DNA from 3 places in the Micromonospora siamensis genome. Region 1 is predicted to be linked to each of the others. Evidence: riboswitches for the same ligand, from Rfam matches in the RefSeq annotation. Region 1 holds a riboswitch; each other region holds the start of a gene.
What was found. Region 1 has a riboswitch for cyclic di-AMP ahead of GA0074704_RS12940 (C39 family peptidase). Riboswitches for the same ligand answer to the same signal wherever they lie in the genome.
Positions count from the first base shown of each region.

Region 2: another riboswitch for cyclic di-AMP. It lies ahead of GA0074704_RS05735 (coiled-coil domain-containing protein); the one in region 1 lies ahead of GA0074704_RS12940 (C39 family peptidase).
Region 3: another riboswitch for cyclic di-AMP. It lies ahead of GA0074704_RS18500 (LysM peptidoglycan-binding domain-containing protein); the one in region 1 lies ahead of GA0074704_RS12940 (C39 family peptidase).

Region 1 is NZ_LT607751.1:2,798,458-2,801,722, reverse strand. Features, by position in the region: gene GA0074704_RS12950 (hypothetical protein) at 1-184, opposite strand, end outside; gene GA0074704_RS12945 (alpha/beta fold hydrolase) at 216-950, opposite strand; gene GA0074704_RS12940 (C39 family peptidase) at 1,057-1,941, opposite strand; cyclic di-AMP (ydaO/yuaA leader) riboswitch at 2,173-2,311, opposite strand; gene GA0074704_RS12935 (hypothetical protein) at 2,601-3,265, opposite strand, start outside.
Region 2 is NZ_LT607751.1:1,219,564-1,222,828, reverse strand. Features, by position in the region: gene GA0074704_RS05745 (multicopper oxidase family protein) at 1-347, shown strand, start outside; gene GA0074704_RS05740 (YibE/F family protein) at 494-1,840, shown strand; cyclic di-AMP (ydaO/yuaA leader) riboswitch at 2,007-2,137, shown strand; gene GA0074704_RS05735 (coiled-coil domain-containing protein) at 2,142-3,161, shown strand; gene GA0074704_RS05730 (carbonic anhydrase) at 3,230-3,265, opposite strand, start outside.
Region 3 is NZ_LT607751.1:3,974,416-3,977,680, forward strand. Features, by position in the region: gene GA0074704_RS18495 (L,D-transpeptidase family protein) at 1-756, shown strand, start outside; gene GA0074704_RS18500 (LysM peptidoglycan-binding domain-containing protein) at 872-1,609, opposite strand; cyclic di-AMP (ydaO/yuaA leader) riboswitch at 1,610-1,781, opposite strand; gene GA0074704_RS18505 (hypothetical protein) at 2,226-3,265, opposite strand, start outside.

The DNA of each region.
Region 1 (3,265 bases):
GCCGACCCGCGTCCGGCGTGGCCTCCCGCTCGGCCTTCCCGCCGGCAGCGTCCGCCGCGACCGCCCCGCCCGCGTCGGTCACCGCGCGGGGCTCGGTGGACCTGGCCGCCCCGTCGGGCGGCCCGGCGTCGGCGCGGGTGGTGTCGGCGTCGGTCGGGGCGAGGCTGGACTGGCGTTCCGTCACCCGTGGGATCTTACGGCCGCCACCGGCCTGTTCAGCGGTACGCCTCGACCAGCGCCAGCACCGCCGCCGGGTCCTGCACGTGGGCGTTGTGGCCGAGCCCGGGCAGGGTCACCACCGGTACCCCCAGCGCGCCGAGCTGATCGTCGGTCACCATCGGGTCGTCCTCGCCCCGGGCCAGCAGGACCGGGGCGTCGGTGCCGGCCAGCAGGGCGGGCAGGTCGGGCGCGCCGACGGCGAAGGCGCCCGGGTCCATGGCGATCCGCCACCGCCCGTCCTCGCTGCGCAGGCCCGCGTCGACGACCGGATGGTCCGGGGCGAACAGCCCGGTCAGACCGGCCACCCGCAGGTAGCGCCGGGCCGCCTCGTCCCGGGTGGCGAACCAGGTGACCGGTCGCTGGGCCAGCTCGCCGGCCCTGGCCAGTTCGGCCGGCGACCAGACTGCCTTGATGCCGAGCCCGACCACGGCGGCGACGGGCAACCCGGCCGTCCGGGCGGCCAGTGCCAGGCCCACCACCCCGCCCAGGGAGTGCCCGAGGACGACCAGCCGGTCCCGGCCGTCGAGTCCGCCGGCCACCCGGTCGGCGAGCCCGTGGAAGGAGTACCGGGACAGCCCGGGTGACCAGCCGTGGCCGGCGAGGTCCGGCGCCAGCCACCGGCCGGGCCAGTCGCGTTCCAGCAGGGGCGCCCACGGCAGCCACACCTCGCCGGTGGCGCCCATCCCGTGCAGGAGCAGCAGCAGGGGCCGGCCATCCGCCTCATCGACCATGGTGCGCAGTCTGCCACCGGTCGGACACGCCGCGCGAGGCCCGCCGTACGCGAACCGGACGCCGGCCCCCGTGGGGAGCCGGCGTCCGGTCGGTTCGTCGCGTGCGTCAGGCGGAGTAGCCGCGGGTGGCGATCCAGTTCGCCAGGTCGGCGGCGCTGATCCAGTACGCCGGCAGCGACGGGTCGGCCGAGTCGGCGATCCGTAGGGTCCGGCCGTTGTCCTGGTAGCCGACCACCGCGATGTAGTGGCCGCCCGGGAAGGAGTGCCAGCCGCCCTGGGTGTCGGTGGCGTCCCCGGCGATGTTGGCCACGACGCCGCGGCCGCTGCTGACCGCCTCGACCACGTCGGCGCTGAGCCGCTCGATCTGCGCCGACGACGGGCTGCCGGCGAACATCGTCGTCCGGTACGGGGAGCCCTTCACCATCTGGTTGAGCACCCGGGTGGTGTCCTCGGCGGAGTTGGTGCCCATCTCGGTGGTGCCGAGCGGGCCGGCGAGACCGTCCTGGGTCGTCTCGACGCCGCTGGCGCTCAGGGCGTTGCGCACGGCGGCCGGGCCGCAGTTGTAGTAGGTCGTCTGGGCCTCGTAGGTGTAGTCGAGCACCTTGGACGCCGGCGGCTTCTTAGCCGCGGGCTTCTCGGCGACGACCTTCTTCGCCACGGCCTTCTTCGCCACGGCCTGCTTGGTCGCCGCCGGCTTGGGGGCGCTGGTGGTGAGGTCCGGGTCCGGGGTGGCGGTCGCCGACGGCGACGCCGACGGGCTGACCGGCGCGGCGGCCGCGACGCGGGCCTGGTCACGGCTGGCGGCCTCGTCGAGGCGGGGGGCGACCTCGGCCACCGCCGCGGTCTCCTGCCGGGCCGGCGCCTGCGCGGGGCCGGCGATCAGCACACCGGTGGTGGACGCCGCCACGAGCGTCGCCGCCGCGGCGACCACGACCTGGTAGGGACGTTCGGTGGCGAGGCGCCGCAGCTGTCGCTTGAGGTGGTGCTTCACGTCTTTCCTCCACGGTACGGGGGGGGAGAGCGGCGCACCCCACCGAGGCGCGGAGGACTCACGCGCGGAAGGGGACGTCGGCCGGGGGCGGGCCGCTCGCGGGGATGGCGCCCGGTCAGCCGGGCGGAAGGTGGAACGCGGCGCTCAGCTCGCGCGCCCGGCGAGGGCGAGCGACGGCACCGCGGCACCGTGAAGGCGGAACAACCAAGGGGTGGGTTCGGGCACGGGTGGAGCTCCTTCCGCGACCGCCTACCGGGTTAGCTGACGGATTCGGGCGGGAAGAGCGCCCTACCGCGGGCCGTGGCCCTGCGGATTCACCCCGACGTACCTGGGTCCCCGGTTCGTGAACACGATTCGGCGGGTCCGTGCGGCGTCGCCACCTGCGATCGAGAACCGCTCCGGACCGCGCCGACACTACTGGTCGGTCATTGGCCTGCCAAGCCCTTGCCAGCTGCGGAAACACCGCCTGCACCGACGACGGTTTCCGCATTCGCGCACTGACCGCACTCAATGGGGACGGCGGTTCCACCCGGGCCGGAAAGGCGGGAACGGGACGGTCGGTGACCGAATTTCCCCAGTCGATCTCCGGGCTGCCCCCAAGCGTTCCCGATGACCGTTTCCGGTGAGAGGTGACCGGCGTCACCCAAATAAGCCGGGGCTCAACCGACCCGGGCGGGGCGCCACCGGGTCGCCGTGGTCGACGCGGTCGCCGGGGCGGAAGCCGGCGCCGGGACCGCGCGCTGCCGCGGCGCCGGCGCCACCCGGAGCCGCTGAGCCGCCGCGTACGCCTCGGCCGAGAGGGCACGGGCCGACTCGGCGGACAACTCGGCCGCCCGCCACGCCGAGCGCTCCCGCTCGGCGGCCACCCGGTAGCCGGCCAGCCGCCCGTCCCGGACCGCCCGGGCCAGGGCGACCTCCTGCTCCGCCGGGTGCCGGCGGGGGTCCCACCCGTCCCGGTGGCCGAAGACGTCACTGAGCTGGCGGGCCGTCAACTCACCGCGCCAGTGCGCCGCCATCGCCGCCTGGTGCAGCCAGCGCTCGCGCAGCGCGTACTCGGCCGGGGTGCGCGGGGTACGCGGGGCCGGCATCGCGTCGGCGCCGGTGAACCGGCGGGCGACCGTCTCCGCCTCGTCGTACGCCTGCCAGGCCCGGTCGACCTCCTCCTGGGCGGCCAGCCACTCCGAGCGCCGGCGGCGGGCGGTCTGGGCCGCGCCGGTCGCCGCCACGGCGACCTCGTCGGCGTACCGGCGCAGGTCGGCCGCCGCCGCGGCGGCGAGGGCGGCGGCCGAGCCGGGGGCGGGTTCATCGTCGGGCGTCCGGTCCC
Region 2 (3,265 bases), 1.6 Mb from region 1:
CGATGGGTCCGGGCGGGATGCGTTGGACCGTGGACGGCCGCGGGTTCGACCCGGACCGCGACGACCAGGTCGTGCCGCTGGGCAGCGTCGAGGAGTGGACGGTGCTGAACGGGACCGGCCAGGACCACCCGTTCCACCTGCACACCCGCCCGTTCCAGGTCATGGCCGACAGCACCGGCGCACCGCCGGTCGCGGTCCGGCAGGACGTGGTGACCGTGCCGGCGGGCGGCTGGGTACGGCTGCGGATCGCCTTCACCGACCTGCCCGGGCGCAGCGTCTACCACTGCCACACCCTCGACCACGAGGACGGCGGCATGATGGGCACCGTCCGGGTCGTCGAGAGCTGACCCGGACGGTGCCCGGCCGGCCTGGCTACCATTCCGGGCGATGCCGCGCCGTTGCGCGCCCGACTCCCCGCCGCTGCGCCGAGGCGCGGTGAACCGGCCGACGCGCTCAGCCGTATCCCGTTCGGAGAACGTCAGGAGAATCCGCCATGGGCGCCGACCACGGTCACCCCGCTCCGCCCGCGCCACCCCGGGTGCGGCGGATCCTCGTCGCGACCGTGGTGCCGCTCTTCGTCCTCACCGTGGTCGCCGCGGTGGCGCTCTGGCCCCGGAGCACCCCGGACCGCGACCCCGGCTCCGACGTGCCCCGCCACCACGGCACGGCGGTCCGGGTGGTCTCGCAGGAGTGCCCTCCGGCACCGGAGACCCCGGAGGGCGGCCCGACCGGGCGGGACGGACCGTGCGGCACGGTCACCGTACGCGTGGAGCAGGGCCCGGACGCCGGCCGTGAGGTCGAGACCCCGCTGCCGGCCGGGCCGGGCGCCCCGGAGGTGGCCGCGGGCGACGAGATCGTCCTGGTGAAGCTCGCCGATCCGGCGGACCCGTCGGAGAGCAGCTACCAGATCGCCGAGCACCAGCGCGGAGCGCCGCTGGTCTGGCTGGTGGTGGTCTTCGCCGCCGCCATCGTCGCGTTCGGCCGGTGGCGCGGGCTGGCCGCGCTCGGCGGCCTGGCCGCGAGCTTCGCCGTCCTGCTCGGCTTCGTGCTGCCCGGGATCAGCGCTGGCCGCTCGCCGCTGCTGGTCGCCGTCACCGGCTCCGCCCTGATCATGTTCGTGGTGCTGTACCTCACCCACGGGGTCACCGCGCAGACCTCGGTGGCGGTGCTGGGCACCCTGGGCAGCCTGGTGCTCACCGGCGTACTCGGGACGCTGGCCACCGCCGCCACCCACCTGACCGGGTACGGCAGCGAGGACGCCACCACGCTGTCGATGTTCCAGCAGGACGTCGACCTGCACGGCCTGCTGCTGGCCGGCATCGTGATCGGCTCGCTCGGCGTGCTCGACGACGTGACCGTCACCCAGGCGGCGACCGTCACCGAGCTGGCGCACGCCAACCCCGGGCTGTCCCGCCGCCAGCTCTACCGGGCGGCCACCCGGGTCGGCCGGGCGCACATCGCCTCCACCGTCAACACCATCGTGCTGGCGTACGCGGGCGCCTCGCTGCCGTTGCTGCTCCTGCTGGTCGCCGACTCCCGCCCGGTCGGCCAGATCCTGACCAGCGAGTTCATGGCCCAGGAGATCGTCCGCAGCGCGGTGGCGACGCTGGGGCTGATCGCGGCGGTGCCGCTCACCACCGGCCTGGCCGCCCTGGTGACCACCGCCGGCCGGGACACCGACGACCCGGTGGACCCCGCACCGGCCGCCGCTGCCGGGTCCCGCCGGCCGGCCGCCGACCGGGCGGTCGCGCTGGAGGCGCTGAGCGCGCCGCGCACCCCCACCGCCCCGGCCCCCGCCCGGTGGCCCGATCCGGAGAGGAGTACGGACGACGCATGGTGACACTGCACAGCGTGACCGATCACGCCACCACCGTTGATAAACGTGTCACTGGTTACCGATGGCTACTGCGAAATAACGGTTTTGGTCGGGTTCCGGACGTAGCTCGCATGCCCGGCTCTCGGGTAACCTCGCTGCCGGTCACCGCCGAAGGCGCGCTGCGGCGCCTGCGGTGCCACCGCCCAATCGCCGTACGGCGAGCCGGGGAACCAGGTTTCTGGGGTGAAGCCGCGCGAGCGGCCGGGGCAACTTCCGTCCCGAATCCGTCAGCTAACCCGGTCGGCGGTCGAGGGAAGGGAACACTGTGACGGCACCCCTGCGCCGCTGGCTGACACCGGTGGTGGCCGTGCTCACCGCACTCAGCATCGTCACCGGTCCGCTGCCGGCGACGGCCGCACCGTCCAACCCGAAGCCCTCCGGGCACGAGGAGGACGACGACCCACCGCTGCTCAACGACGTGCTGGAGCAGACCAACCGGGGCTACTTCCAGGCCAAGGCCAAGCTGGCCAAGTCCAAGAAGCGGCAGCTCGCGCTCGCCCTCGAGGTCCGTCGGGCACAGAACGAGCTGGACCGGCTCACCCCGCAGGTCGGCCAGATCGCCGCGGCCTCCTACCGGACCGGCCGGATCGGCGCGGTCGCCGTCCTGCTGGAGAGCAACACCCCCGACTCGTTCGTCAAGCGGGCCGCCGTCCTCGACGAGATCAACATGGTCAACGAGCAGAAGCTCGCCGAGGTGACCGAGGCCAAGCGCAAGGCCGAGGAGGCCAAGCTCAGCCTCGACGCCGAGGTCCGCGAGCAGCAACGGCAGACGAACATCATCGCCAAGCGCCGCAGCGAGGCGGAGAAGTCGCTGGAGCTGGTCGGCGGCGAGGGCTTCACCGGTGGCCTGGTCTCCGAGACCTCACCGGTCGCCCGGATCGCCCCCGGCCGCAGCTCCGACGGGGAGTGGCGCCGCGAGTCGTGCAGCGAGAACGACCCGACCACCTCGGGCTGCATCACGCCGCGGACGCTGCACATGTACAAGGAGGTCAAGCGGGCCGGCTTCGACCGCTTCGTCGGCTGCTACCGCCCCGGTGGGCCGTGGGAGCATCCGAAGGGCCGGGCCTGCGACTGGTCGTTGCAGAACAGCGGGTTCAGTCCGTGGCACAACGACGACACCCGCACGTACGGCAACAACCTCGCCGCGTTCCTGCTGCGCAACGCGGACCGGCTCGGCATCTACTACGTGATCTGGAACCGGCAGATCTGGTTCCCGGCCACCGGCTGGAAGTCGTACAGCGGCCCGTCCAACCACACCGACCACGTGCACGTCTCGCTGTTGTAGCGCGCGTGCCGCGTACCACCGGGCCGTCCCGCCTTCGCGGGGCGGCCCGCGTCGTTCCCGGGCCGGTGTCAGCCCGTCGGCTGGCCGACCGGGCCGGCCTGGGC
Region 3 (3,265 bases), 1.2 Mb from region 1:
CCCCCCACCAGTCGTGTCCGCCGCGCCGCGGCTCTGGTCGCGCTCGCGACCACCGGCGGCCTGCTGCTGCCCGTCTCGACCGCCCAGGCCGCGCCCCGGCAGCAGGCGCCGGTCGTCACGCAGGTGGCCACCCAGGTCACCACCGAGCTCGGGGCGACCGCCACCGCCCGGTACGCGCTCGCCACGACGCAGCCCACGCTCCGGCAGGGCTCCCGCGGTGCCGCGGTGACCACGCTGCAGCGGCGGTTGGCGGCCCTGCACTACGACCTCGGCACGATCGACGGCGACTTCGGGCCGTCGACGTTCCACGCGGTCGTCGCGTTCCAGAAGGTCAACGGGCTCTCCCGGGACGGCATCGTCGGCCCGAACACCTGGGCCAAGCTCAGCAGCCCGGTGATCCCGAAGCCGCGGTACCGGCACTCAGGGCTGTCGCTGGAGGCCAACCTGAGCCGGCAGGTGCTCTACCTGGCCCGTGACGGGCAGGTGATCCGGATCCTGGACGCCTCCAGCGGCAAGGCGAGCACCCCGACCGTGCGGGGCAACTTCTCGATCACCCGCCGGATCGACGGCTGGCGGCAGAGCGACCTCGGCATGCTGTGGAAGCCCAACTACTTCTACCGCGGGTACGCCGTCCACGGCGCCACCTCGGTGCCGAACTACCCGGCCAGCCACGGCTGCGTGCGGGTGACCATCCCGGCGATGAACCGGCTCTGGGGCACCATCAAGGTCGGCCTGCCGGTGCACGTGTACGCCTGACACCGCGACGCGACGAACGCCCGGCCGGGAACCCCGGCCGGGCGTTCGTCGTTGCTGCCACCGGACACCGCCTGACGGTGGTGTCCGACCTCGGACCGCTCGGGTCCGAGCAGGATCAGAGGCTGAGCCGCTGACCCGGGAAGATCAGGTTCGGGCTGTCGCCGACGACGCGCTTGTTGCGCTCGTACAGCGCCTCCCAGCCACCCGCCAGGTCGCGGGCGTCCGCGATCAGCGAGAGGGTGTCACCCGACTGCACCACGTAGGTGTCGCCGCTCGACGCCGACCGGGTCTGGCGGGTCTCGCGCCGCTCGGTGCCGCGCGAGGCACGCTGCTCGCCACGGTCCTCGCGGGAGGACTTCGCCTCGGAACGCCGCTCGGACTTACGCTCCGACCGGTCCTGGGACTTCCGCTCCGAGCGCTGCTCGGACTTGCGCTCCGACCGGTCCTCCGACTTGGTCGAGTAGCTCTTCGTCGAGCCACCCTTCTTGCCGCAGACCGGCCAGGCACCGATGCCCTGACCGTCCAGCACCTTCTCGGCGATGGCGATCTGCTCGCTGCGGCTGGCCAGGTCGGCCCGCGCGGCGTACTTCTGACCGCCGTACCCGTTCCAGGTGCTCCGGGTGAACTGCAGGCCTCCGTAGAAGCCGTTCCCGGTGTTGATGTGCCAGTTGCCACCGGACTCGCAGGCGGCGACGGCGTCCCAGTTGACACTGGACGCCTGCGCCGCGGTCGCCGGACCGAACAGCGCCATGGCGCCGGTGACGGCACCGGCGGCCAGCGTGCCGACGGCGACGCGGCCGGTGATCTGACGCGTACGGGCCCGACGGTGACGGGCCTGGTAATCAGTTGCCATCTGTCGTTTCCTCCACGCCGACGAGGTGAGCTGTCGGGTTCGGGCCGAGGAGCCCGGCCGCACTGGGCGGCTTCACCCCGAGGTGTCATGCACCGAGGAACGTGTGGGTCCCCCGCTCTCTGCCTGAGGTCCAGGTACCACGGGCGGCGGCAGGATTAGGCGTTACCGTCCGTGGTGTCCGCGAGGAGCGGACGGATTCGACGCTAGGAGCGGTTGGTGCCGATTGCCCACTTCTTGTGAAGTTCTTCACCCGGACGGGCGATCGGGAGTTTTTCTCGCCGTGGCCTGGTTCGGTCGGTGGATCCGACCGCGCAACGTCCCACCAGGACACCCGGAAAAGCGCATCTGAACTGGGAAAATGCCGGAGCGCGAGGACCGTTGTGGACGGCGGCGAGGAGGGCCACGACCCCGCCCGGCGGGCCGGGAAGGTCTGCGGCGAACCAGCCGAGCGGGGCGGTCCGCACCGGACCTTCGGCGACCGTCGGTGACCGTTCATCGACGGCCGGCGGGACCTTCGACAACGATCGGACGACCCATTGTCCTCACCCGCGGTAACGTCACGAATACGCAGCGTCCACCCGGGACCTGTCACCGTCGGGCCGGCGACACCGCCCGGTCAAGGGTGGCCGGGCACGCCGGCGGCATCGGGCCAGAGCCGAGCGAGCGCCTCGGCCGGATACGGCGTCGTCTTCGGACCGTTCACCAGCCCGGCGTAGAAGTCGTTCATCCGCTCGGCGAGCGGGCCGAAGCGGTGGATGATCCGGGCGGCTCGCTCCGAGCGTTCCGCCGCCGGGTCACCGGCCACCACGGCGCGGATCGCCGCCGCCCGCTCCTCCCCCGGCCGCAACCCGGCCACCAGCCAGTTGACCAGGTACCGGGCCGTGTCGTAGCGGTCGAAGTCGCGGTGCGCCGCAAGGAACCTCCGCTCGTCGGCACAGAGGTCGAACGACGGGTGCAGGGCCAGCCCGAAGTCGGCGACGTAGACGCCCTCGCCGTCGGTCAGGACGTTGAGCGGGTGGGCGTCGAAGTGCACCATTCCCCGCGTACGCATCTCGGCCACCGCCGCCGCCCAGCCGGCGGCGACCCGCTCGATCGCGGCGTCCGCGACCGTGCCGCCCGCACCGACCCGCGCGGTCAGCCACTCGTGCACCGTGTACGGCAGGTGCTCCATGACGAGCACCAGCCGGGCCCGCGCCTCGGCGAGCTGCCGCAGCCGTTCGGCGACGGCCGCCGAGCCGCCCCAGTAGCGCACGGAACGGTCGAGCTCCGCCGGCACCGGCGGGGACGCCTCGGCGGGCAGCTCCCGCCAGTGGTACAGCAGCGGGAAGGCGCTCGCCTCGCCGGCCAGCACCCAACCGGTGGTCAGCGTGTGCGTCGCCAGCTCCCGCCAGGCGCCGAAGCCGGTGGAGCCGACCCCGTACTGGTAGTACAGCGGCAGCCCGAAGACGTTCGCGGTGGACCCGCGGTGAACGGCCTGCCGCTCCAGATCGGTCAGCGGCACCTGCTTGACGAAGACCGCGACGCCGTCGACGGTCGACCGTGCGGTGCGACCGCCGATGCCCGTACCCAGCGGGGTGGCCGCGTCGATCAGCCGCTCGAACCGGGCGTCGTCGAGCGCGGACAGCGCGGCCGACAGGCGGTGGTGGCGTGCGGCAC